One region of the Arthrobacter sp. NicSoilC5 genome, then DNA from elsewhere that is predicted to be linked to it. Evidence: riboswitches for the same ligand, from Rfam matches in the RefSeq annotation. Region 1 holds a riboswitch; each other region holds the start of a gene.
The links. A riboswitch is a leader RNA that binds a small molecule or an ion and turns the genes downstream of it on or off. The one in region 1 is predicted to bind cyclic di-AMP.

Region 1 (5,590 bases):
CGTACATGGTATCGCAGCGGTTCCTGATCTCTGCCGGAACCGGAACAGGACCCGAGAAAGTCAGCAGCGTGACGGCAATGCCAGGGGGGAGGTGCAGGATTACTTCGTACGGGATCATCGAGCTTCCGTCCCCCAGTTCCGGATCCCGGTTGGGCACGCTTTCCGTCACGTACAGGAGCTTCATTGCAAGAGTGTACTGGATCACATCGTCGCCGGAGGGTTGCTTTAGGCAACCTTGAGGGAAGCCGAAAAAGGGCGACGGCGGGAGATCCCGCCGTCGCCCTTTCACCTGGGGGCGTGGCCTGCTACTGCCAGGCGCGCACGTAGTCCACCATCATCTGGGACGGCGCGCCGTAGGCCGGGTTCGTGGAGGAGGCGCCGACATTCAGCACGATGTACTGCGGGGCATTTCCGTCGTCGGTGGGGTAGGACTTGACCTTGACGCCGTCGAAGTACACGTCCGAGGAGTTTGCCATCCGGTGCAGGCCAAAGGTGTGGTACTCGTTGGCCCAGTTGCCGCCCACGCCGCCCTGGTTGTGGGAGCCGGAACCGGAGTGGTAGTTCACGGTCATCTTGGCCTGCAGGACCTCGGCGATGTCATTCTCGCCGGTGGCCGGCCACGACTGTCCGGTGGTCCAGAAGGCAGGCCAGTTGTAGAGGCCGTTGGCGTTGCCCGGGAACTTGATCCTGGCCTCGACGTAGCCGGTGGTGAACTGGAAGCCGGTCCCCGCCCCGCCCTTCGGGTTGGTGGATACCAGTCCGCCGGAGGTGGATGAGCTGAGCCCCAGGGCCAGGTTCCCGTTGGCCACGGAGACGTTCGCCGGGCTGGTGGAGACCTTGTTCATGGTTCCGCAACCGGGGGAGAACCAGCAGCCGGACCACTTCGCGGTGTCCAGTCCGGCCCCGTTGAACTCGTCGGCGAAGGTCATGGTCCAGTTCCCCGGGACCCCGGCGGGCGCAGGCGTCCCGGTGCTGGCCAGCTGTGCCGCCGCCGGCGCCACAGCGATGGGTGCTTCGGAGGGAGGGGCAGGGGCAGCGGGTGCCGGTACTGCTGCGGGGGCAGGTGCCGGTGCCTCTGCCGGCGAAGGAGCGGCGGCAGGAGCGGCCTCGACTGCCGGGACTGGCGTTGGAGCGGGGACCGGAATGTCCGGAGTTTGGGTGGGTGCGGCGCTGCCGGCATCCTCTGCACTCGCCACCCGCGCCACGTCAGCGGTTCCGTCACCGTGGGTCAGGCCCAGGCCAAGGGAACCTGCTCCGAGGAGTGCTGCGGCAAGACCGGCGGCAAGGGGCCAGCGGCGGCGCGCCCGGGCCGGAGCACCGGACTTGAAGGCCGGGGATGTCCGGGCGGGATCTGTCTCATTTTGATAACGGTGCGCTCGTTTGGCGCTGCCTTTGCGGGGTGCGGGCATGGGGATGCTACCTCTCGTCGCCTGCGGAGTTAGCTGTCGGGTTCGAATGAGGGCATGCGGCCGCGTGCTGCGGCTTCACCCCAAGGGCAGGCGCGTTGCCGTGCCCGGGACGCTTGGGTCCCCCGCCTCTGCCTGGAATCTGGTGATAATCACGGACGCGGCAGAGTTGGGCGGCATCCGGGACTGGAGCCGGCTGGGGGCGGCCCCCGGACGACCGTACACGAAAAGGGTCTGCGAATCACAATTAGGTAACGGACCTCACTGCGTTGGCGTGGCGCTCCCCTGTCGGCAAAGTGCATTGGTATGGGCGCCAGTGACGGCAGGGTTTTCCACATGGCTGAACCTGCGGCTGCTGCCCACCTCCACCGGGGCTAGCCTTGGGTCAAGCGCGAATCGCCTATCGGGTCCAAATGCACTAAGATATTGAAGTCTGTGCTGCGTCCTGCCTCCGTTCCGGCGGCAAGGCATTGCACGGAATCGCAAATGAACCTCCTGTTACGGAAATGCCGTAACCGCTTAGCCCAAAGGAGGTGGGTTCACATATGCGTCCTTACGAATTGATGGTAATCATCGACCCCGAGGTCGAAGAGCGTACCGTTGAGCCGTCGCTTCAGAAGTTCCTGAACGTCATCACCAACGATGGTGGAACCATCGAAAAGGTTGACATCTGGGGCCGTCGCCGTCTGGCTTACGACATCAAGAAGAAGTCCGAAGGTATCTACGCCGTGGTGAACTTCACCGCCAAGCCGGAGACCGCCAAGGAACTTGACCGCCAGCTGTCTCTTAACGAGACCATCATGCGCACCAAGATCACCCGCCCCGAAGAGCAGAAGGTTGTTGCTGAGTAATTCAGCACCGTCTTCATTCTTTACCCCGCAGGAAACGCACTCTTCACCCAGGATCGAACAAGGAGGCAGTAGATGGCAGGCGAGACCACCATTACGGTCATCGGTAACCTCACCAATGACCCGGAATTGCGGTTCACACCGTCAGGTTCGGCAGTAGCGAACTTCACCATCGCTTCCACCCCCCGCACCTTTGATCGCCAGTCCAACGAGTGGAAGGACGGGGAAACCCTGTTCCTCCGCGCTGCCGTATGGCGTGAAGCAGCCGAGAACGTCGCCGAATCCCTGACCAAGGGCATGCGCGTCATCGTGACCGGCCGCCTGAAGAGCCGTTCCTACGAAACAAAAGAAGGCGAAAAGCGCACCGTTATCGAGCTTGAGGTCGACGAAATCGGCCCCAGCCTGCGCTACGCCAATGCCAAGGTCAACCGCACCCAGCGCTCCGGCGGACAGGGTGGCGGCGGCTTCGGCGGCCGCAACAGCGGCGGTGGCTTCGGAGGAGGCAACTCTGGTGGAAATCAGGGCGGCAACTCCGGTGGAGGTTGGGGCGGCGGCAACCAGCAGGCTGCACAGGACGATCCCTGGGCTACGCCCGGTGTCTCCAACGCAGGCGGCTGGGGCAACGGCCCCGATTCCGAACCTCCCTTCTAAAACCCAAATAACGGCCCGGCGCCGGGACTGCCCGGGTGCGCCACGCACCCAAGGCACTGCCGCCGTCGGACCACCACCATCCCGTGGATCAATATCCACGGGCTCCCTAGAATAGGAGCTCCACGATGGCTAAGGCTGAACTCCGTAAGCCCAAACCAAAGTCCAACCCCTTGAAGGCCGCTGACATCACTGTCATCGACTACAAGGACGTAGCATTGCTGCGCAAGTTCATCTCCGACCGCGGAAAGATCCGCGCCCGTCGCGTCACTGGCGTCACGGTGCAGGAACAGCGCAAGATCGCCCAGGCAATCAAGAACGCCCGCGAAGTTGCTCTGCTGCCTTACTCCGGCGCTGGCCGCGGCTAAGGAAGGGATTAACTAACATGGCAAAGCTCATTCTGACCCACGAAGTCACCGGTCTCGGTGCTGCCGGCGATGTTGTCGAGGTCAAGGACGGTTACGCACGTAACTACCTGCTGCCCCGCAACTTCGCCCTGACCTGGTCGAAGGGTGGCGAGAAGCAGGTTGAGTCCATCAAGGCTGCCCGCGCCGCCCGCGAGCACGCTTCCCTGGAAGATGCTCAGAAGCAGGCCGCTGCACTGTCCGCCAAGCCGGTCAAGCTGGTCGTCAAGGCCGGCGAGTCCGGCCGTCTGTTCGGCACCGTCAAGCAGGGCGACGTCGCCGACGCTGTTGAGGCCGCTGGCCTTGGCAAGATCGACAAGCGCAAGGTTGAACTGCCCGCACACATCAAGTCGGTCGGTTCCTACCAGGCCAACGTCCGCCTCCACGCTGACGTTGCCGCTGTGATCGAACTGGACGTGGTGGCAGGAAAGTAATTTCCCCACTCCACGTCACGACCCCCGTCGCCGGACTCCGGCGGCGGGGGTCTTTCGTTTGTGCGGTGGTAGCCTGCTCCGGTGAACCCGAACCCCCGCCCCCGCCCCTTCCACCAAGTGGATGTTTTCGCCGGACTGGCCTACCGTGGCAACCCGCTCGCCGTCGTGCTTGATGCCCAAGGCCTGGACGCGGCGACCATGCAGCATTTCGCCAACTGGACCAACCTCTCGGAAACCACCTTCCTGTTGCCTCCCCGGGATCCCCGCGCCGATTACCGGGTCAGGATTTTCACCGGGAGCGAGGAGTTCCCGTTTGCGGGCCACCCGACTCTGGGCTCTGCCCATACCTGGCTGGAAAGCGGAGGGGTGCCGAAGTCCGACGGCTGCGTGGTGCAGGAATGCGCGGCGGGGCTTGTCCGGATCAAGCGCGACGGCGGGAGGCTGGCTTTCGCCGCGCCGCCCCTGACGCGATCCGGCCCCGTGGAGGAGCCCGTCCGCCGGCAGCTGGCAGCGGCGCTGCGGGTGGCCCCCGGCGACATCGTCGACGCGTGCTGGCTGGTGAACGGGCCGGAATGGATCGGTGTCCTGCTGCAGTCCGCCGGGCAGGTGCTGGCCCTGGAACCGGACCACGCAGCCATGGGCGACCTGAAGATCGGCGTCATAGGGCCGCATGCTCCCGGCACCGGCGCCGACTTTGAGGTGCGCACGTTCCTGCCCGGTGACGCGATGGCGGAGGACCCCGTCACCGGCAGCTTCAATGCCGGTGCAGCCCAATGGCTGATGGGAACCGGCAGGGCGCCGGAGCAGTACGTGGCTTCGCAGGGGACCGTGCTGGGCCGGGCCGGGCGCATCCATGTGAGCGCTGAGGGCGGGGACATCTGGGTGGGCGGCGAATCGACCACGTGCATCCAGGGAACCGTCCTGCTCTGATCAGGGTCCCGCAGAACCTCCGGGAATACTCCGCCACCTGCGGCAGTTCAACGGTATAGATGCAAACGCATGTATGATGATTTGAACGAGCACCAGGAGAATGCCATGGAAACCCGCCGCATCACAGTCCTCTCCGCAGGACTTGGCGTCCCCTCATCGAGCCGGCTGCTGGCCGACCAGCTTTCAGCGGCTGCTGCGAGGCAGCTTGAGGCAGGCGGCTACCAGGTGGCCGTGGACGTCGTCGAGCTCCGCGACCTTGCGGTGGACATCGCCAACAACTTCGTCACCGGCTACGCCGCCCCGAGGCTGGCGGACGTCATCGCGGGTGTGGAGGCATCGGACGGAATCATCGCCGTGACCCCGGTCTTCAGCGCCTCCTACAGTGGTCTCTTCAAGTCCTTCATCGACGTCCTGGATCCCAAGTCGCTGGATGGCAAGGCCGTCCTGCTGGGTGCCACCGGTGGAACGGACCGGCACCAGATGGTCCTGGACTACGCTCTTCGGCCCCTGTTCAGCTACCTTCGGACGATCATTGCGGCCACCGGCGTCTTCGCTGGGCCCCAGGACTGGGGAACCGCCGAGGAAGGCGGGGCATCCCTCGCGGACCGGATCGAACGTGCTGCCGGGGAGTTCACCCGCCTGCTGGAGGGGCTTCAGCCGGGCCGGAAGTCCGCCCCGCTGGAATCCCTCCCGTTCGAGCAGTTGCTGGCCGGTATTTCCGGATCCCGCTAGTCGTCCAGCAGGGCGATGAATTCCCGTGCCTGCTTGAGCGAGATATCGGAGTGCCGCGTCAGCGCCGTGGCCGCCGCCTCGGTGTCGCCGCTCCGGGCCAGCGTGCGGATCCTTCCGTAGATCTCGTCATTGAGCATGTTGCTGCTGACTTCCCGGGTCACGTCGCCTTTGCTGGCGATCGCCCGGTA
Region 2 (5,590 bases), 940 kb from region 1:
GCCGGAGCACACCCCTGCGGCTGACTGCCGTCGAGTGGTTGTACCGGGGCCGGATGTAGCGGTTGAGGAGGATCACGGACGGGCGGCCCAGGACGTCGGTGGGCCCTACCACCGGGTCATCCCCTTCGGCCACCACGCTTGCCTTGCCCGTGAGCACAAGCACCAGCGCCCGGCGGAAAGTGATAACCGCCAGCGGTTCATATCCAGCATTCAGAACGAGAGTGCGCATGCACTTACCTCTTCACGGCCGCACCCGTCAGGGGCACGAGGGCCGGCTGCCCTCGGCATGTCCGGGCTATGGATCGACATCACAAGAGTAAACAAAGAAATGCAGAATCAGGTAATCGCCGTCCCGGAGCCGAACCGGGCCCGAAGACGGGAAGGGCAAGGGCTCCACTGGAGAAGCCCATTAAGACGCAAGGGACCCCCGCCTGATGGCGGGGGTCCCTTGCCCAATTCGCGGCCGGCGCTGGATCAGGCAGCCACTGGAATTATTAGTTGACGCGGATGAAGACGGGGCCGGAACCCACGTTCGCGCTGAAGACCACGGTCTGGTTTCCGTTGTAGCCACCGTGGACGGCCATGCCGTTGCCGGCGTACACAGCGATGTGGGCCATGCCCGAGCCGCCGTTGGCGTAGTAGATAAGGTCGCCCGGCTGCGCTTCGGCTGCACTCACGGTGCGGCCCAGGGACAGGTAACCGGCCGGCCAGTCGTGGAAGTGGATGCCCACGGCGGCCAGGGAGTTGGTCACCAGCATGGTGCAGTCCTGCATGACACCGAGCTGTGCGTAGGCTGCGGACAGGATGGCAGCACCCTTGCCGCTGGCCGAAGCCTGGGCTGCAGGGGCGGCCGGAGCGGCAGCCGTGGCAACCTTGGCGGTGACCTTGGGAGCAGCCGGCTGGGCGGCAGGTGCAGCTTCCTGTACCTGAACCTCGGGCTCAGGCTCGGCGACGGGAGCCGGCGTGGTGGTAACGGCAGGCTTCTCGTAGCTGATGGCAATGGTGGAAGCCGCGGAGATCGGGGCGTCGACGACGGATTCAACTTCCATCTGGGACGCGGGAGCGGAATCGCGCTTGACGTTGGTGTCGGCGGCGTTGGCCGCAATGCCGCTGGTCAGGACCAGGCCGGAAGCAGCAGCGATGACAGCAGCCTGGCGGCCCATGCCACCGGCGTTGTCGCTGACAGCTTTGGCAATGACAGAGATCGAGTTGGTTTTGGTGACCTCGGCGCGGTGCCGTGCGGTAGCACGAGTCGTCATCAGTTCTCTCTTTCGTTTTTCCTTCGAACCGCGTGTAGGCAGGCAAAGGGAAGCTGGATGCGCCGGCATCTTGGGGGTACGCCGGCGCATCCCGAACGGGGATGTGGTTTCTAGCGAAAAAGCTTTGGGCAAAGAAATAGCCCTTGGAGCGTGAAGCCCAAGAACTACTTGTTGAGGTGGTAGTACGACGAGGTACCGGTGGCTGCAGGCGAGTGGAGCAGCGTGCCCTGGGAAGGGTTGAGTGCGCTGACCATCATGCCGTTGCCGACGTAGATGCCCACGTGCGCGCCGCCGTTCTGGACCACAAGATCGCCCGGCTGCGGGGTGGAGGTGGGGGTCATGATGTTCCACGCGTTGGTGCGGGGGATGCTGATGCCGGCCTGGGCGTAGACCCACTGGACGAACCCGGAGCAGTCCCAGCCGGTGACGGGGCTGGTGCCGCCCCAGACGTAGGAGTGGCCAATGCCGGTGTAGGCGATTGCTGCAATACCGGAGGTTGCGGCGGAGACAGTCTCGGCAGCCTTGGCGGCAGGGGCAGCATCCTGGCCTGCGGTGGCAGCGGCGTCGCGCACGGCCGGTGCGGTGGACTGGGGACGCACCGCTTCCACCTTTGGAGCTGCGGTGGTCTTGACGGCGGGACGCTCGAAGGAAACCGTGGCCGTGGGGGCGGCGGTGACGGCGAGGGCCGTTTGGGCCGAACCGGACTCGGTGGATGCGGAGACACCGGCGGTGGTGTCAGCTGCGGTGGCGGGCAGGCCCATGCTCAGGATAAGGCCCGATGCGGCTGCCACAACGGCAGCCTGGCGGCCTACGGTCCCGGCATTTGCACTGACGGCCTTGGACACGGCGTCCAGGGGGTTGGTGCGAACCGTTTGCGCACGGTGGCGCGCAGAATGATGGCGTGAAGACACGAAGGTAGCCTCTCCCAATGCCTGCGAGGTGAGCTGTCGGATTCGGATGGGAGTCACCCGGCCACTCTGCTTCCTGGGAAGCTCATGACTTAACCCCAAGGCCTTCAGGAAATGAAGGCCAAAATTGGTTCCCCCGCCCCTGCCAGACGATGAAATGCGAACGGACCTTGAGCGGTGGCAGAGTTAGGCAATCCACTCAAGAGCGTCAACTTCGGAAAAGTTGACGCGAGTTAGACGGTACAGCAGTTTTGTTTCAATGTCACATTCAGGTCACGGCAGGTCACTGCGATCTGAGAGTGCACACTCATTCGGTTACAGCCAGCCCATGGGATCGACCACTTCGCCGTTGACCTGGACCTCAAAGTGCAGGTGGCAGCCGGTGGAGGCGCCCGTGGTGCCGCTGAGCGCCACGACCTCGCCGCGGGAGACGGTCTGTCCGACCTTGACGTTGAACGACGACAGGTGGTTGTAGGTGGTCTCCAGCCCATTGCCGTGATCGATGACCACCCGGTTCCCACCGCCGTACTGGTGCCAGCCTGCGAAGGTCACGGTGCCGGTTGCGGCCGCCAGGACGGACGTTCCGCACTGCGCCACGAAGTCCTGGCCGCGGTGGAAGTCTCCGGAGCCGCCGGTGATGGGGCTCACCCGGTAGCCAAAGGGCGACGCGGTGGTGAGGGATGCCAGCGGTGCGGCCAGGGTGCCGGCCGAGGCGGCCCGCGTGACGGAGCCGGCGGACTGGGCGCTCAGGAGCTGCTTCAGCTTCCCGTCGGGGTCGGCCTGGGTCACCACTGCCGAGCGGCTGAAGTCGATCTGGGCGCCGATATCAGCGGAAATCTGGGGCTGCGGACTGACGGCGGAAGCTGCCAGTGGCGCGTTGCCGGCGGCATCGGTGGCCATGACGGGGCTGGTGGCGGGCACCGTGACCGTCAGCACCAGACCGGTGGCGGCCAGGGCGATTCCGGCTTTCTGGCCGATGCCGCTGGCGGCGGCAAACTCCGTCACCTGCCGGAACGGACCCCGGCGGCGGCGCGCGTCACGATGCAGATCGCGGGGGCGCTCCGCTGCGACATCTTCGACAACCCGCGGTGCCGAAGGGGGGCCTGCCGCGCGGCGGCGGCCCCGGGAGGTCTGCATGGTCAAGAAGGGTTCCTCTCTGGAAAAGCCTGCGGAGTTAGCTGTCGGATTCGGGTCAGAGAGATCAAAGACCCGGCCCGTCATGGGCAAGCTTCTGCACAGGGGTATTCCCGGAAGAATCCTTCACTGGAGAGGCTTGCTGCTGACGGACTTCACCCCAAGGCAGTCCCCCGCTGCCAATTGTGGTTCCCCCGCCTCTGCCAGTAACGACTCATGCACCCGATCCGCTGGCAGAGCTCGGCTCCGGATCGGGTAACGCTTAAGTATCAACGATTGGTTCCACTATAGGGCCTTAAGACCCTAGGTAACAATTCCGTTATCTTTGCGTGGAAGCGCTTCGCTGGGGTATGAGGCGCGGCTCAGGGCTGGGTGACGGCGACAAAAACATGCGCGGCAACCTCGGGCGGCAGCTCCAGTGCCCCTTCGATTCCGGACACCCGCACGGAGATGTAATCTCCCACGCGTTCCAGCGCAACGGCGGCGCCGGGCCGGATCCCGCCTTCGTCCAGCTGCGCCAGCAGTTCGGGCTCCACCTGGATGGGTTCGGCCAGCCGGCTGATGGTCACGGCAGAGGCGGGGCCGTAGCCCTTCATGGCCTCCACCAGGCTGATGACCGCGTCGGCGAAGCCGGTGGCCGGCTGTCCGCCCAGGGCGGCGAGGCCGGGGATCGGGTTGCCGTAGGGCGATTCGGTGGGGTGGTCCAGCATCTCGTAGATGCGCCGCTCAACGCGCTCGCTCATGACGTGTTCCCAGCGGCAGGCTTCGTCGTGCACGTAGGCCCAGTCCAAACCGATGACGTCAGCCAGCAGGCGTTCGGCCAGCCGGTGCTTGCGCATGACCTCGGTGGCCCGCTTGCGGCCCGTGTCCGTAAGTTCCAGGTGCCTGTCGCCGGAGACGACGACGAGTCCGTCGCGTTCCATCCTGCCGATGGTCTGGGACACCGTGGGGCCGGAGTGGCGCAGACGCTCGGCGATACGGGCCCGAAGGGCAACGATGTTTTCTTCCTCAAGCTCCAGGATGGTCCTGAGGTACATCTCCGTAGTGTCGATCAGATCCGTCATCCAGCTCAGCTCCTCGAGCGCAGTACCTTGCGTTGTCCCACCGTACCGCTCTGTTCCCGCGAGGTAGTCCGGGGGCTAGCTTAGCCTATTTTGACTTTGTCCGAATAGCTGCCCCCTGCGCAGCCACCCTGGACGGGACCGTCTCATTGTCTGGACTTTGCCCCCTCCGGCTCCCGCACCCACTGCCCTTCAGGCAGAATGGAACAGGCCTGCCGCGCAGCCACCGCGCACTGCCGGCCACCCCTTACCCGCCCGTCCGGACCAAAGTTTTCGTCCCCGCCGAATTGGAGCACCTGTGAGCGACACCAGCATCACGATCCCCGCCGACCTCCTGCCCAAGGACGGGCGGTTCGGCGCCGGCCCGTCAAAGGTCCGCCAGGAACAGATTGATGCCCTGGCAGCAGCGTCCAAGACCATCCTCGGCACCTCGCACCGGCAGGCGCCGGTCAAGAACCTGGTCGGATCCGTCCGCGACGGCCTGAGCCAGTTCTTCCGTGCCCCGGAGGGGTATGAGGTGGTCCTCGGCGTTGGCGGCTCCACGGCGTTCTGGGACATCGCAAGCTTTGGCCTGGTGGAGAAGAAGGCCCAGCACCTCTCCTTCGGTGAATTCGGGTCAAAGTTCGCCGCAGCCACCAACAAGGCGCCCTTCCTGGAGTCCTCCTCGATTATCAAGTCCGAGCCCGGCACCCGTCCGGCGGCGCAGGCCGAGGCCAGCGTGGACGTCTATGCCTGGCCGCAGAATGAGACCTCCACCGGTGTGGCGGCGCCGGTCACGCGCGTCTCCGGGGCCGACGAGGGATCGCTGGTGCTGGTGGACGCCACCTCGGCGGCCGGCGGCCTGGACGTGGACGTTGCCCAGAGCGACGTCTACTACTTCGCCCCGCAAAAGAACTTCGCCTCCGACGGCGGCCTCTGGCTTGGCCTGTTCTCCCCCGCCGCCATCGACCGTGCCGCGCGGATCAAGGCCAGCGGCCGGTGGATCCCGGATTTCCTGGACCTCCAGACCGCCATCGACAACTCCCGCCTGAACCAGACGTACAACACGCCTTCGCTGTCCACGCTGGTCACCCTGGACGCCCAGGTCCAGTGGCTGAACTCCAACGGCGGCCTGGACTTTGCCGCCGCGCGCACGGCTGACTCCGCAGGGCGCATCTACAGCTGGGCCGAGGCCTCCGACTTCGCCACCCCGTTCGTGGCCAACCCGGAGGAACGCTCCAACGTCATC
Region 3 (5,590 bases), 790 kb from region 1:
CACCATCGAAACCCCCGTCAGCACCACCATTGGCACGGCGTTCACCAAGCCCACCCCGCTGGTAGTCCCCATCCTGCGCGCAGGCCTGGGCATGCTGGAGGGCATGACCAAGCTGGTCCCCACCGCCGAGGTTGGCTTCCTGGGCATGGCCCGGGACGAGGAGACGCTGGACATCATCACCTACGCGGAGCGCCTGCCGGAGGACCTGACCGGCCGCCAGGTATTCGTCCTGGACCCCATGCTGGCCACCGGCGGCACTCTGCGCGAGGCCATCAAGTTCCTCTTCAAGCGGGGCGCGTCCGACGTCACCTGCATCTGCCTGCTGGCGGCCCCGGAGGGCCTGGCCAAGCTGGAGGAGGAACTGGGCGACGCGAACGTGCACATCGTCCTGGCCTCCATCGACGAGAAGCTCAACGAGAAGTCCTACATCGTTCCCGGCCTGGGCGATGCCGGCGACCGCCTGTACGGCATCGCAGGGTAGCCTTCCCCCTTTTCCGGCAGGATCACCGCCGCTAGCCTGTGCGGATGGACTGGAAACTCGAACTTGTCTTTGTCCCCGTGTCCGACGTCGACCGCGCCAAGGATTTCTACGTCAACAGGGTGGGCTTCAACGCCGACTATGACGAGCGGCCTTCGGACGACATCCGCTTTGTGCAGCTGACGCCGCCCGGATCCGCCTGCTCCATCTGTTTGGGGGAGGGGCTGGTGGACGCAACTCCGGGCACGGGGTCAAACCTGCAGCTGGTGGTGGACGACATCCAGGCCGCACACGACCACCTGAAGAACAACGGTGTGGACGTCAGTGATATCGAAGTGCTGCCGTGGGGCCACTTCGTGTACTTCGCCGATCCGGACGGCAACAAGTGGTCCGTCCAGTACATCCCGTGGCGGAACGCCGGGCCGGACGCAACCGAAAGCACCGCAATCACAGGCTCCGCAACCCCAACCACCGCGACCCTAACGTCCGCACCATAGGGCACTGCAGCTCAACCCGGGGTTAAGACAGCAGGGGGTTAAAACACCACTGCCCGCATCCGTTTGGATGCGGGCAGTGGTGATGCTGCAATGCTCTGCTGTGCCCCTGCCCAAGGCGTACGACGGCGGAGAGCAGGGACGCGCCGTCGGCCGCGGTCAATGCAGGGCAGGCTCCGCGGAGGGTGGTCCTTCGACGCGCAGCCGCAGGGGAGCGGTGCCTAGTACCAGTTGTGCGCCAGGTGGAAGTTCAGTGCGCCGCAGGGGGACTGGTAGCTCTTCTTGATGTAATCCAGGCCCCAGTTGATCTGGGTGCGGTAGTTGGTGAGGTAGTCCGCGCCGGAGCTGGCCATCTTCTCGGCCGGGAGGGACTGGACGATTCCGTACGCCCCGCTGCTGGGATTGGTGGCCGTGGTGGTCCAGTCGGATTCCTTGGTCCACAGGGTCTGCAGGCACTGCATCTGGTCCGGTCCCCAGCCGAATGTGGCCAGCTGGCTGGCGGCGTAGGCCTGGGCGCCAGCGGGGTCGTTGACCGCGACGGCGGGTGCCGGCTCAGGAGCCGGGGCGGGCTCGGGTGCAGGTGCCGGTGCAGGCGCTGGCGCGGCCGGCGCGGGGGCGGCGGGTGCCGGGGCCGCGGGAGCGGGCTCCGCCGCCTGGGGCGCCACTGCGATTGCGGCGGGAGCGGGGCTCTCCACCGGGTTGGAGCGGATCTCGCTCTTCTCGATGCTCATCTGGGCATCGGACGCTGCCTGGGTTGCCTGGGTCGATGACACCGGGGCCATGCTGCTGGTGGCCTGGCCGGCTGCGCCGACCCCAACCAGCACCGCGCAGGATACTGCGAGGATTCCGGCCCTGCGGCCGAGGGTGGTTTTCTTTGCCTGCTGCGTGGCCTTATGTTTAGCCTTGGCATGCAGGCGTGCTTCTGCCGTGTTTTTGGACATGATTGATCGCCTCTCACACCTGCGGAGTTAGCTGTCGGGTTCGGATGAGGGCATCCGGCCGTACGGAAAAATCACGTACTGGCTTAACCCCAAGGGCAATCATTGCCCGGGACGGTGGGTCCCCCGCCTCTGCCGTTGCTCAATCGGAAATCCGGGGAAGCGGCAGAGCTTGGCGTCAACCCGGGATATGCGGCCCGAACGGGGACCGCACCCAATCGACGGTACAGGAAGATTAAATGAAAGTCACATTTAGGTAACGGAAGTCACGGCCGGCAGCGCGTCGGGTTGTCTGACTGCGCCGGGAGTATCCCCGTAATGGACTGCCGGGCCCCCGGGCACCATTCACCCCGGGCACTCGCGTGCCAGAGCATCATGCAGCCCAAGGCCGGGTCCCCGGGGCGTCCTCCGCTAGTGGCCGGTCAGTTCGTAGACCGTAGTGCCGCCCATGATCTGCGACGTGAAATTGGCTGCCACCCACTCCGCGATCCGGGTGGCAGCGTCCGAACCGGTGGTGGAGCGCATGGCTCCGCCACCGATAAAGTAATGGATCTCTCCCCGGGCTACCAGGTCCTGGAACTGCGCCAACGTGGGGGAGGGGTCGGTGCCGTTGAAGCCGCCCACCGCCATGACCGGCAGCTCCGTTGCCAGTTGGTAACCTGCGGCGTTGTTGGAGCCCACCACGGCCGCGGCCCACGTGTAGCTTGAGGCGCTGCTCTTGAGCGCGGCGACCAGGTCAGCCGACGGCGTGGGCGCACCCAGGAGGCCACCCACGCCACCCCCGCGGCCACCCGCGAAGCCCGCGCCGCCCTGGGCGTTCGGCTGCCGGAAGCCCTGCCCCGCACTGCCCGGGTTTGTGTTGCCTTGCCCCGCAATACCTGAACCGCCGGTGCTGTTCGGGCCGGACCCGTTCCGGCTGTTCCGGACGCCGGCGGGAGCACCACCTGGCCCAACGCCGAAGCCGGCCGTGGGGCCGGCACTGACGATTGCCCCGCTGTGCGGTGTGGAGGCCGTGGAGATGGAGTAGGCCAGCGGTCCGGCGAGCGACGCCGTGATGGCCAGGGCCGCCGTCGCCCGCTGCACCGAACGCATACCCAGGAACTTGCTGAAACCGGCTCCTACTGCCCCGGCCAGCCCGCCTGCAAGGACCACCCAGCGCAGCCACGGACCGTAGGCCGAGGTGGTGCCCAGCAGGGAGAACGCCGTCAGGGCTGCCGCGGCCACTGCGGCCCCGAGCACGATTGCGGCGGCCGCCTGCTGCCTGTGCTGCCACAGCAGGACTGCGCCCAGGCCGGTCAGCCCGGCGATGCCCGGCGCCAGCGCCACGGCGTAGTAGGGGTGGATGATGCCCGCCATGAAGCTGAACACCAGGCCGGTCACCAGCACCCAGGAGCCCCAGACCAGCACGGACGCGCGCACCGGATCCGTCCGCGGTGCCCGCCGGCCGACCCACAGCAGGCCGGCCGCAAGGATCAGGGCGGAAGGCAGCAGCCAGGCGATCTGGCCACCGAACTCGTTGTTGAACATCCGGAACAGGCCGGGAACGCCCCAGCCGTTGCCGCCGCCCACGCTGCCCGTTTCGTCGCCCGTCAGCCTGCCCAGTCCGTTGTAGCCGAGGGTCAGCTCCAGGATGGAGTTGTCCTGCGAACCGCCGATGTAGGGCCGCATGCCGGCCGGCGTCAGCTGCACGGCCACGAGCCACCAGCCCGCGGAAACCACCATCGCCGCCCCGGCCGCGGCCAACCGCAGCAGGCGCCGGCCCAGCCTGCCCGGCCCCGCAACCGCGTAGGCCACGGCAAAACCGGGAACCACCAGCAGGACCTGCAGTTGCTTGGTCAGGAATCCAAAGCCCAGAAACACCCCGGCCAGCAGGAGCCAGCGCAACCGGTCCTCCTGGACCGCGCGGAGGACCGCGTACGCGGCCGCCGTCATGAGCAGCACCAGCAGGGCATCCGGGTTGTTGAACCGGAACATCAGCGTGGCAACCGGGGTGAGGGCCAACACCGCGGCTCCCAGCAAGCCCGCCCGGTGGGCAGCGGTGGCATCTCCGGTGGCATGCACCGCGGTCCGGCGCACGGACAGGTAGAGCAGCCAGGCGGCCGCTACGCCCATCAGCGCCTGAGGAACCAGGATGCTCCACGGGTTCAGCCCAAACAGCCGGACCGACAACCCCATGACCCACAGGGACGCCGGCGGCTTGTCCACCGTGATGGAGTTGGCAGCGTCCGAGGAACCGAAGAACCAGGCCGTCCAGTCCTGCGAACCCGCCTGGGCCGCGGCGGAGTAGAAGGCGTTGGCCCAGCCGGACGCCCCGAGATTCCACAAGTACAGCGCCGCCGTGCCCGCCAGCACCGCTGCCAGTTCGAGGTTCCGCCGTCGGCCGAGGGGATCCCGGCGCCGGCTGCCGGGCCTGGTCCCCCGGGCCGTGGTGGCCCCGCCCCCTCCCGACGCGTGATGCAGGCGGGGGCGCGTGGACCCGGTTGTTGGGCCTGAAGTCATGGAGCTGGGGTAGCGGCTGGCCATGGCGGGCTACTTGGCCAGGTCGTAGACGGTGGAATTGCCCACGGTCTGGGCCTGGAAGTTGGCCTGCACCCAGGCCGCCACCTCCGAGTTGCCGCCCCGGCCGCCCATCCCGCCACCCATGCCGCCGCCCTGGATGTAATATCCGATCTCACCCTTGGACACCATGTCCTGGAACTGGGCGAGCGTGGGGTACGGATCCCCGCCGTTCCAGCCGCCGAGCGCGATGACGTTGGTGTTCGTGGCAAGTTCCAGGCTTGCTGCCTGGCTGGCGCCGGAGACGATCGCGGACCACTTCGTGGTGGTGGAGGAGAGCAGCGCGGTCACCGCGGCATCGGCCGTTCCCTCACCGGGGCCGCCGGCCCCGCCGGGACCACCGGCGCCGTCGGCTGCGCCGCCCATTCCATTTGCGGGGTCAAACCCGTTTGCGGGGTCAAACCTGTCGGTTCCGGTGGCGGCGTCCGTGCCGCCGGTGCGGTCGCCGCGGAAACCAGCTGCCCGGTTCCCAAAGCCGCCTGTCGCCGAACCTGCAGGCCCCGACGTCGGAATGGAACCCGAATGCGCGGACGCTGCGGTGGCCACGGTCCAGGCACCCGCCCCGAGTCCTCCGGCCAGGAGGGATACGACGACGACGGCGGCAGCGCCCGCGCGCCGGAACCGTCCGGCGGTGCCGAGGCCGTCAACGCGGAGCAGCAGGCCGGCGGCGGCAAGGACGCCAAGGACGATGACGACGATGCGCAGCCAGGGGAGCCAGTACGCGTCGCGGCCCAGGAGGACAGCCGACCAGATGGAGGTGCCCAGGACCGTTGCGGCCAGGACAATCCTGGCCGGCCAGGACGCCCGGCCGCGCCAGAGTTCCACGGCACCGGTTCCCACCAGTGCCGCGATCCCCGGTGCCAGCGCCACAGAGTAGTAGGGGTGGACAATGCCGCTCATGAAGCTGAACACACCCGCGGTGACCAGGAGCCAGCCGCCCCACAGGATCAGCGACGCGCGGCCCATCGAGGTGCGGACTTCCCTCCGGGTGAACCAGAGGCCGGCAACCAGCAGGACGAGGGCGGCGGGCAGCAGCCAGGACACTTCGCCGCCAAAGCTCGTCCCGAACATCCGCAGCAGGCCAGCAGCGCCGCCGAATCCACTGTTGCCGCCGCCGAAACCGC
Region 4 (5,590 bases), 2.0 Mb from region 1:
GGGCGCCGGGCCCGTGGCGGACTGCCTGGAGGTGCAGCCCCTGAGGCACCGCATCGAGACCTACGGTTACCAGCTAAGGGAGCCTGACGGACGCACGTTACTGCCGGAGCGGCTCCGGGCGGCAGGAATCGGAGGGCCGGATGTGGGCCGGCTGCAACGCGACGGCGTCCTTGGGGCAGTCAGGCTGGAGAATGTGAGCGTACCCAGGCCGGGCCAGCGCTTCGCCTTCATTATGGACACCGCGCCGTGCCCGGGCGCCGAGGACCTGGCGGACGGGGCTGACCTGCTGGTCACCGAGTCAACGTTCAGTGACGACGACGACGCCCTGGCACGGCAATACCTGCACCTCACTGCCGGGCAGGCCGGGGAGCTGGCGGCCTCCGGCAGGGCCCGCACCCTGGTGCTCACCCACTTCTCCGCACGGTACGGCGACGACGTTTCCGTGCTGGAACAACAGGCGCAGGCACGGGCTCCGGGGGTTACCGTGATCGCCGCCAACGACCTTGACCGCATCCCCGTCCCACGGCGGCGGCAACCAGCGGCAGAGGCTGCGGCCCCAACAACGGCGATAGGGTTGAACCATGACGGCAGCAGCTGAATCCACGGTCACTTTCGATGGCCGTTTCGCCCGGGAACTGGCGGAACTCGCCGTGCCCTGGCAGGCCGAGGAAGCGCCCAGCCCTGAGCTCCTCGTCCTGAACGAGAAACTGGCAACGGACCTGGGCCTCGACCCGCAGTACCTGCGCAGCCCCGAGGGTGTGCGGCTCCTTGTGGGAAACCATGTGCCGGCCGGTGCCACACCCGTGGCGCAGGCGTACGCCGGACACCAGTTTGGCGGGTATTCGCCCCTGCTCGGCGACGGACGGGCCCTGCTGCTGGGCGAGGTCACTGACCGGGCCGGCCGCCTCCTGGACGTCCATCTCAAAGGTTCGGGGCGAACGCCCTTCGCCCGCGCGGGGGACGGCCGTGCCGTGGTCGGGCCCATGCTGCGTGAGTACATAGTCAGTGAGGCCATGCACGCACTGCACATTCCCACCACCCGTTCACTCGCCGTCGTGGCCACCGGCCGGCAGGTCCGGCGCGATGACATGCTGCCCGGTGCCGTCCTGGCGCGGGTTGCGGGCAGCCATTTGCGCGTCGGCAGCTTCCAGTACGCCCGCGCCACCGAAAATATGGACCTCCTGAAGCGGCTGGCGGACCACGCCATCGGCAGGCACTACCCCCACGCGGCGGATGCCGACAACCCCTACCTTGCGCTGTTCGCGGCGGTCGTCTCCGCCCAGGCGGAGCTGGTGGCCCGGTGGATGCTCGTTGGCTTCGTACACGGGGTCATGAACACGGACAACATGACCATCTCCGGGGAAACCATCGACTACGGCCCGTGCGCGTTCATGGATGCCTTCAACCCGGCCGCCGTTTACAGTTCCATTGACGTCGGCGGACGCTATGCCTATGCCAACCAGCCTGTCCTGGCCGAATGGAACCTGGCCCGGCTCGCCGAGGCCATGCTGCCGCTGATTGACAAGGACCAGGAGAAGGCCGTGGCCCCGGCAGTGGAGGTCCTGGGCAGTTTCCGGGGCCACTACAGCCAGGCATGGACCCGCGGGATTACGGCCAAGCTGGGACTGGACAGCGTCGATGAAAACGGCGCCGGGGCCCTGGTGGATGATGTCCTCGACCTTCTTAAGGACGGACCCGTGGACTACACCCTGTTCTTCCGCAACCTGGGCAAAGCGGCCCGCGGGGACCTTCGTCCCGTGCGCGGCATGGTCCTCGACCTGGCCGCCCTCGATGCCTGGCTGGACCGGTGGCAGGCGCTGCAACCTGACCCGGAGCTGATGGACAGCGTGAACCCGGCCTACATTCCGCGGAACCACCTGGTGGAAGAGGCGCTGTCCGCTGCCACCGCCGGAAACCTGGCTCCACTGCAGCAACTGCTGGAGGCGGTCAGCGCCCCCTTCACCGAGCGGCCCGGCCTGGAACGCTACCTGCAGGGGGCGCCCGACGACTTCGGCAGCTACATGACCTTCTGCGGCACCTGACCGCAGCGGGCCGCGGGGGCAAAACGACAGGAGGGTGGCAACCGGTATTCCCGGCTGCCACCCTCCTGCTTCGTCCGGGGCCGCCAAGGGCACCGGACAGTGCGAAGACTAGGCTACGCGCACAGCGGAGTAGCCGCCGAGCCAGCTGATGGAGTGCACCTGCGTGTCGAAGCCGTTGACGCCGCCGCTGACAACCTGGCCGTTGCCTGCGTAAACGCCCACGTGGCCGGAGGTGATGATCAGGTCGCCGGGGGCGGGAGCGCCTACAACGGTGCCGTACTGGAAGAACTGGGTGGGGGCCAGGTCGCCCACGGACTTGCCGACGGAACGCAGCGCCTTCTCGACCATGGCGGTGCAATCCTGCTTGACGCCCAGCTGGCCGTAGGCCGAGGCGAGGATCGCTGCGCCGGTGCCGGTGCCGGTGGTTGATGCCACGGGGGTTGCCGAGGCGTAAGACATGTTCATGCCGGTGTTCGCCGGAGCGGTGGCGGCTGCGGCCTGCACGGGTGCTGCTGCAGGGGCCGGCGCCGGGGCTGCGGTGTAGCCTGCGCCCGGAATCTGGATCTGGTCGCCCGGGTAGATGATCGAGGACAGTCCCAGGCCGTTGGCGGACAGCACGTCATTGAGGCTGACGCCGTAGGCTGAAGCGATGGCGCCAAGGGTGTCGCCGGAAACGACGGTGTGGACGTTGCCTGCTGCTGCAGCGGGGGCTGCGGCCGGGGCAGCGGGTGCCGAGGTGGCCTGGACGCTGGTCTGCTCAGTGGTGTCCGGGCCGGATACACCTGCATGGGCCGGGGCGCCGACTCCGAAGGCAATGCCGGACGCTGCAGCAACGGCGAGCGCCGGGCGGCCCAGCGAGCGGGCTTGGGATTTTGCTGTTACGGCGAGGCCCTCGAGCACAATGGAGCGGGCCGGAGTCGCGCGGTGACGGGCTGAAATGGAATTTTTTGACACGGTTGATCGCCTCTCCCATGCCTGCGGGGTGAGCTGTCGGGTTCGGGCTGGAGATACCCGGCCGGAAGCGGCTCCGCGGTAGGCGGAAGCGCATTCGACTTAACCCCTAGGCCACAATATGGCCGTGGAAACTTGGTTCCCCCGTCCCTGCCAACTGGAGCGGTTGGATCCCATGATCAGCGGCAGGGCTCGGCATGCTGACGGGAATGTCCCGTCTGAGAGGGACACCAGTCGACCATAACCCAGGTGCATCGCAATTGTCACATTTGGATAACATACGAGGTTCTTCTCTCGCATTGCGCAAACGTCTGGACATTCCAGGGCGTTCCTGGGCGGACCTCTGCTGATACTTTTCCTGTTGAGCACGGTAACAATGTGGAAACAGCAGCCTGCGTTGCGCGGGAATCCGGCGGTAAGCTTCCGGACTATGCCCCTGTTCGTGACCATCGCGAGGCTCCCTTGGCAGGGAGGCCTCCTGGCCCTTGCCCTGGCCGCAGGCACCATGCTGCCGGCGGCGGCCGACGAGCCGCCACCGCCCGGCGGGTATCCCTCCTGGGCGGACGTGCAGGAGGCGAAATCGTCCGAAGCGGCAAAAGCCGCAGAAATCGCCACCATTAATGGACTCCTGACGGACCTTGAGGCGGATTCGGAGGCAGCAGGCGGGATGGCCGTGCGCTCGGCCGCCGACTATGCCGCCGCAGACGCCGCGCTGCAGGCAGCCACCTCCCGCCTGGATACCCTGTCCGCCCACGCTGCCCGTGCCAACGCGGAGCTGGCCCGGCACCGGAAGGACATCGGTGCCCTGGCCGTCCAGTCCTACAAGACCGGCGGTACCAATGCAGGATTCTTCGTCGCGCTGGACGCCCTGGAAACCAACAGCGTCCAGGGGCTCAACCTGGTCAAGCTCGTGGGCGACAAGACTGCCACCCTGGTCGCCAATGCTGCCGCCGCCGAAAAGACGGCCACCGCCCTCACCGAACAGGAAAAAGCCGCCAGGAGCGAGCGGGAACGCCTGTCCGGGGAAGCGAAAGCAAAACTGGACGCCGCACGTTCCGCCCAGGATTCGCTGGCCCGGCGCGTCGCAGAGGAGCAGCGGCACGGCAGCGAGCTGACCGCCCAGCTCGCCACCCTGAAAGGTACGACGGCGGCCATGGAGGGTGAGTACCGCCAGGGCCAGGCCGCACTGGCCGCCTACGAGGCGGCCCAGGCGGCCAAACGTGCCGCCGCTGAGGAGCAGGCCCGCGGGCAGGCGGAGGCTGCAGCCAGGGCGGCCGCAGTGGCAGCCCGGCAGCCAAAGGCGCCCGCACCCGCTGCCGACCCTGGCCAGGCCAATCCGGCCCAACCCGGTCCGGCCCCCGGCGCCGTCAGCAATCCCGGCGTCAGCAACCCCGGCCCTCCCGCTCCGGAAGACCCGGCACCGGCCCCGCCAAGCCCTCCCGCCGTCGTCGTGCCTTCTGTTCCCGGCGGTGCGGTGAACGACCCCGCCGGGGCCAAAAGCTACGCGTCCGGACGCCTGCCCGCCTACGGGTGGGGCCAGGACCAGTTCCTGTGCCTGGCCCAGCTGTGGACCAAGGAGTCCAACTGGCTGACCACCGCCACCAACGCCTATTCCGGAGCCTATGGGATTCCGCAGGCCCTGCCCCCGGGGAAGTACGCCAGCGCCGGCGGTGACTGGCTCACCAGCTACCGCACCCAGATCGAATGGGGCCTGGGCTACATCCGCGACCGCTACGGTTCCCCGTGCGCGGCCTGGAACCACTCCGTATCCCTGAACTGGTACTGACTGACGCGTTAGGCTGTCAACATGCCAGATTTCGAACGGTTCCGTGCGCTGCTCGAAGAGGAGCGGGCGCGGCGCCTGGCACTATTGCCGGCGCTGCGGGCGGACATCGAGGCAGCAAACTCGGCGCGCCAGGATTCCAACGTCGACGACGAGCACGATCCCGAGGGTGCCACCATCGCCTTCGAACTCTCACAGGCCTCCGCGCTCCTGAAACAGAGTTCGGCGGGCCTGGACCAGATTGAGGCGGCCCTTGCCCGGCTGGCGGCGGGGACCTATGGAACCTGCGCCGTCTGCGGGGAGCCCATCGCCGAGGGCAGGCTTGAAGCCCGCCCCTGGACCCCGTACTGCATCCGGCACGCGGCGTCCGGGCGCGGACTGTGACCGGTACGGCGGACGTTGTGTCCGCGGCGGCGGATTTCGTGGACCGGACCCTGCAGAACGAGGGCGCCTGGTATCGTGCGGACGACGTCGGCGCCCGGCTGGGCGGGGTACTGGCCTCTTATGGTTCGTCTGTGGGGGCCGTCCGCGGGACCGTGCGTGATGCGCTGCGGAAGTTCAAGGACCTGGACCATGACGGCACGGTCATGCTGGCCTCCGCCCTGTGGGGTCAGCCGCGGCCCGGTTCCCGGCCGGTGTTCGAGCGCCGCCTGGCAGCGGTGGTGCTGCTGCAGTCACGGTTGCGGCTGCTCCGTCACTCTGACCTGACCCGGCTGGAGGGCTTCCTTCGCTCCGCGCAGGCGGCGGACCTGACCGGGCCCCTTCTTACCGACGTCCTGGTCCCGTTGCTGGCGGGGCTGGGGGAGCGCGAGCG

Region 2: linked by a shared signal. The riboswitch ahead of LDO22_RS18055 (M23 family metallopeptidase) and the one ahead of LDO22_RS13695 (glycoside hydrolase family 16 protein) in region 1 are both predicted to bind cyclic di-AMP.
Region 3: linked by a shared signal. The riboswitch ahead of LDO22_RS17400 (hypothetical protein) and the one ahead of LDO22_RS13695 (glycoside hydrolase family 16 protein) in region 1 are both predicted to bind cyclic di-AMP.
Region 4: linked by a shared signal. The riboswitch ahead of LDO22_RS04110 (LysM domain-containing protein) and the one ahead of LDO22_RS13695 (glycoside hydrolase family 16 protein) in region 1 are both predicted to bind cyclic di-AMP.

What each region holds. Positions count from the first base shown of each region.
Region 1 is NZ_AP024660.1:2,912,784-2,918,373, reverse strand. It holds gene LDO22_RS13700 (glycosyltransferase family 4 protein) at 1-184, opposite strand, end outside; gene LDO22_RS13695 (glycoside hydrolase family 16 protein) at 306-1,409, opposite strand; cyclic di-AMP (ydaO/yuaA leader) riboswitch at 1,416-1,564, opposite strand; gene rpsF (30S ribosomal protein S6) at 1,952-2,257, shown strand; gene LDO22_RS13685 (single-stranded DNA-binding protein) at 2,330-2,905, shown strand; gene rpsR (30S ribosomal protein S18) at 3,031-3,270, shown strand; gene rplI (50S ribosomal protein L9) at 3,288-3,740, shown strand; gene LDO22_RS13670 (PhzF family phenazine biosynthesis protein) at 3,822-4,670, shown strand; gene LDO22_RS13665 (FMN reductase) at 4,776-5,402, shown strand; gene LDO22_RS13660 (hypothetical protein) at 5,399-5,590, opposite strand, start outside.
Region 2 is NZ_AP024660.1:3,855,882-3,861,471, reverse strand. It holds gene LDO22_RS18070 (HNH endonuclease) at 1-229, opposite strand, end outside; gene LDO22_RS18065 (NlpC/P60 family protein) at 495-1,259, opposite strand; gene LDO22_RS18060 (C40 family peptidase) at 1,424-2,104, opposite strand; cyclic di-AMP (ydaO/yuaA leader) riboswitch at 2,175-2,370, opposite strand; gene LDO22_RS18055 (M23 family metallopeptidase) at 2,483-3,304, opposite strand; cyclic di-AMP (ydaO/yuaA leader) riboswitch at 3,315-3,557, opposite strand; gene LDO22_RS18050 (metal-dependent transcriptional regulator) at 3,664-4,365, opposite strand; gene serC (phosphoserine transaminase) at 4,661-5,590, shown strand, end outside.
Region 3 is NZ_AP024660.1:3,700,771-3,706,360, forward strand. It holds gene upp (uracil phosphoribosyltransferase) at 1-481, shown strand, start outside; gene LDO22_RS17395 (glyoxalase superfamily protein) at 526-975, shown strand; gene LDO22_RS17400 (hypothetical protein) at 1,194-1,913, opposite strand; cyclic di-AMP (ydaO/yuaA leader) riboswitch at 1,919-2,080, opposite strand; gene LDO22_RS17405 (glycosyltransferase family 39 protein) at 2,322-4,433, opposite strand; gene LDO22_RS17410 (glycosyltransferase family 39 protein) at 4,440-5,590, opposite strand, start outside.
Region 4 is NZ_AP024660.1:893,770-899,359, reverse strand. It holds gene LDO22_RS04120 (ribonuclease Z) at 1-598, shown strand, start outside; gene LDO22_RS04115 (protein adenylyltransferase SelO) at 582-2,042, shown strand; gene LDO22_RS04110 (LysM domain-containing protein) at 2,151-2,996, opposite strand; cyclic di-AMP (ydaO/yuaA leader) riboswitch at 3,000-3,199, opposite strand; gene LDO22_RS04105 (lytic transglycosylase domain-containing protein) at 3,424-4,779, shown strand; gene LDO22_RS04100 (TraR/DksA C4-type zinc finger protein) at 4,801-5,160, shown strand; gene LDO22_RS04095 (DNA alkylation repair protein) at 5,157-5,590, shown strand, end outside.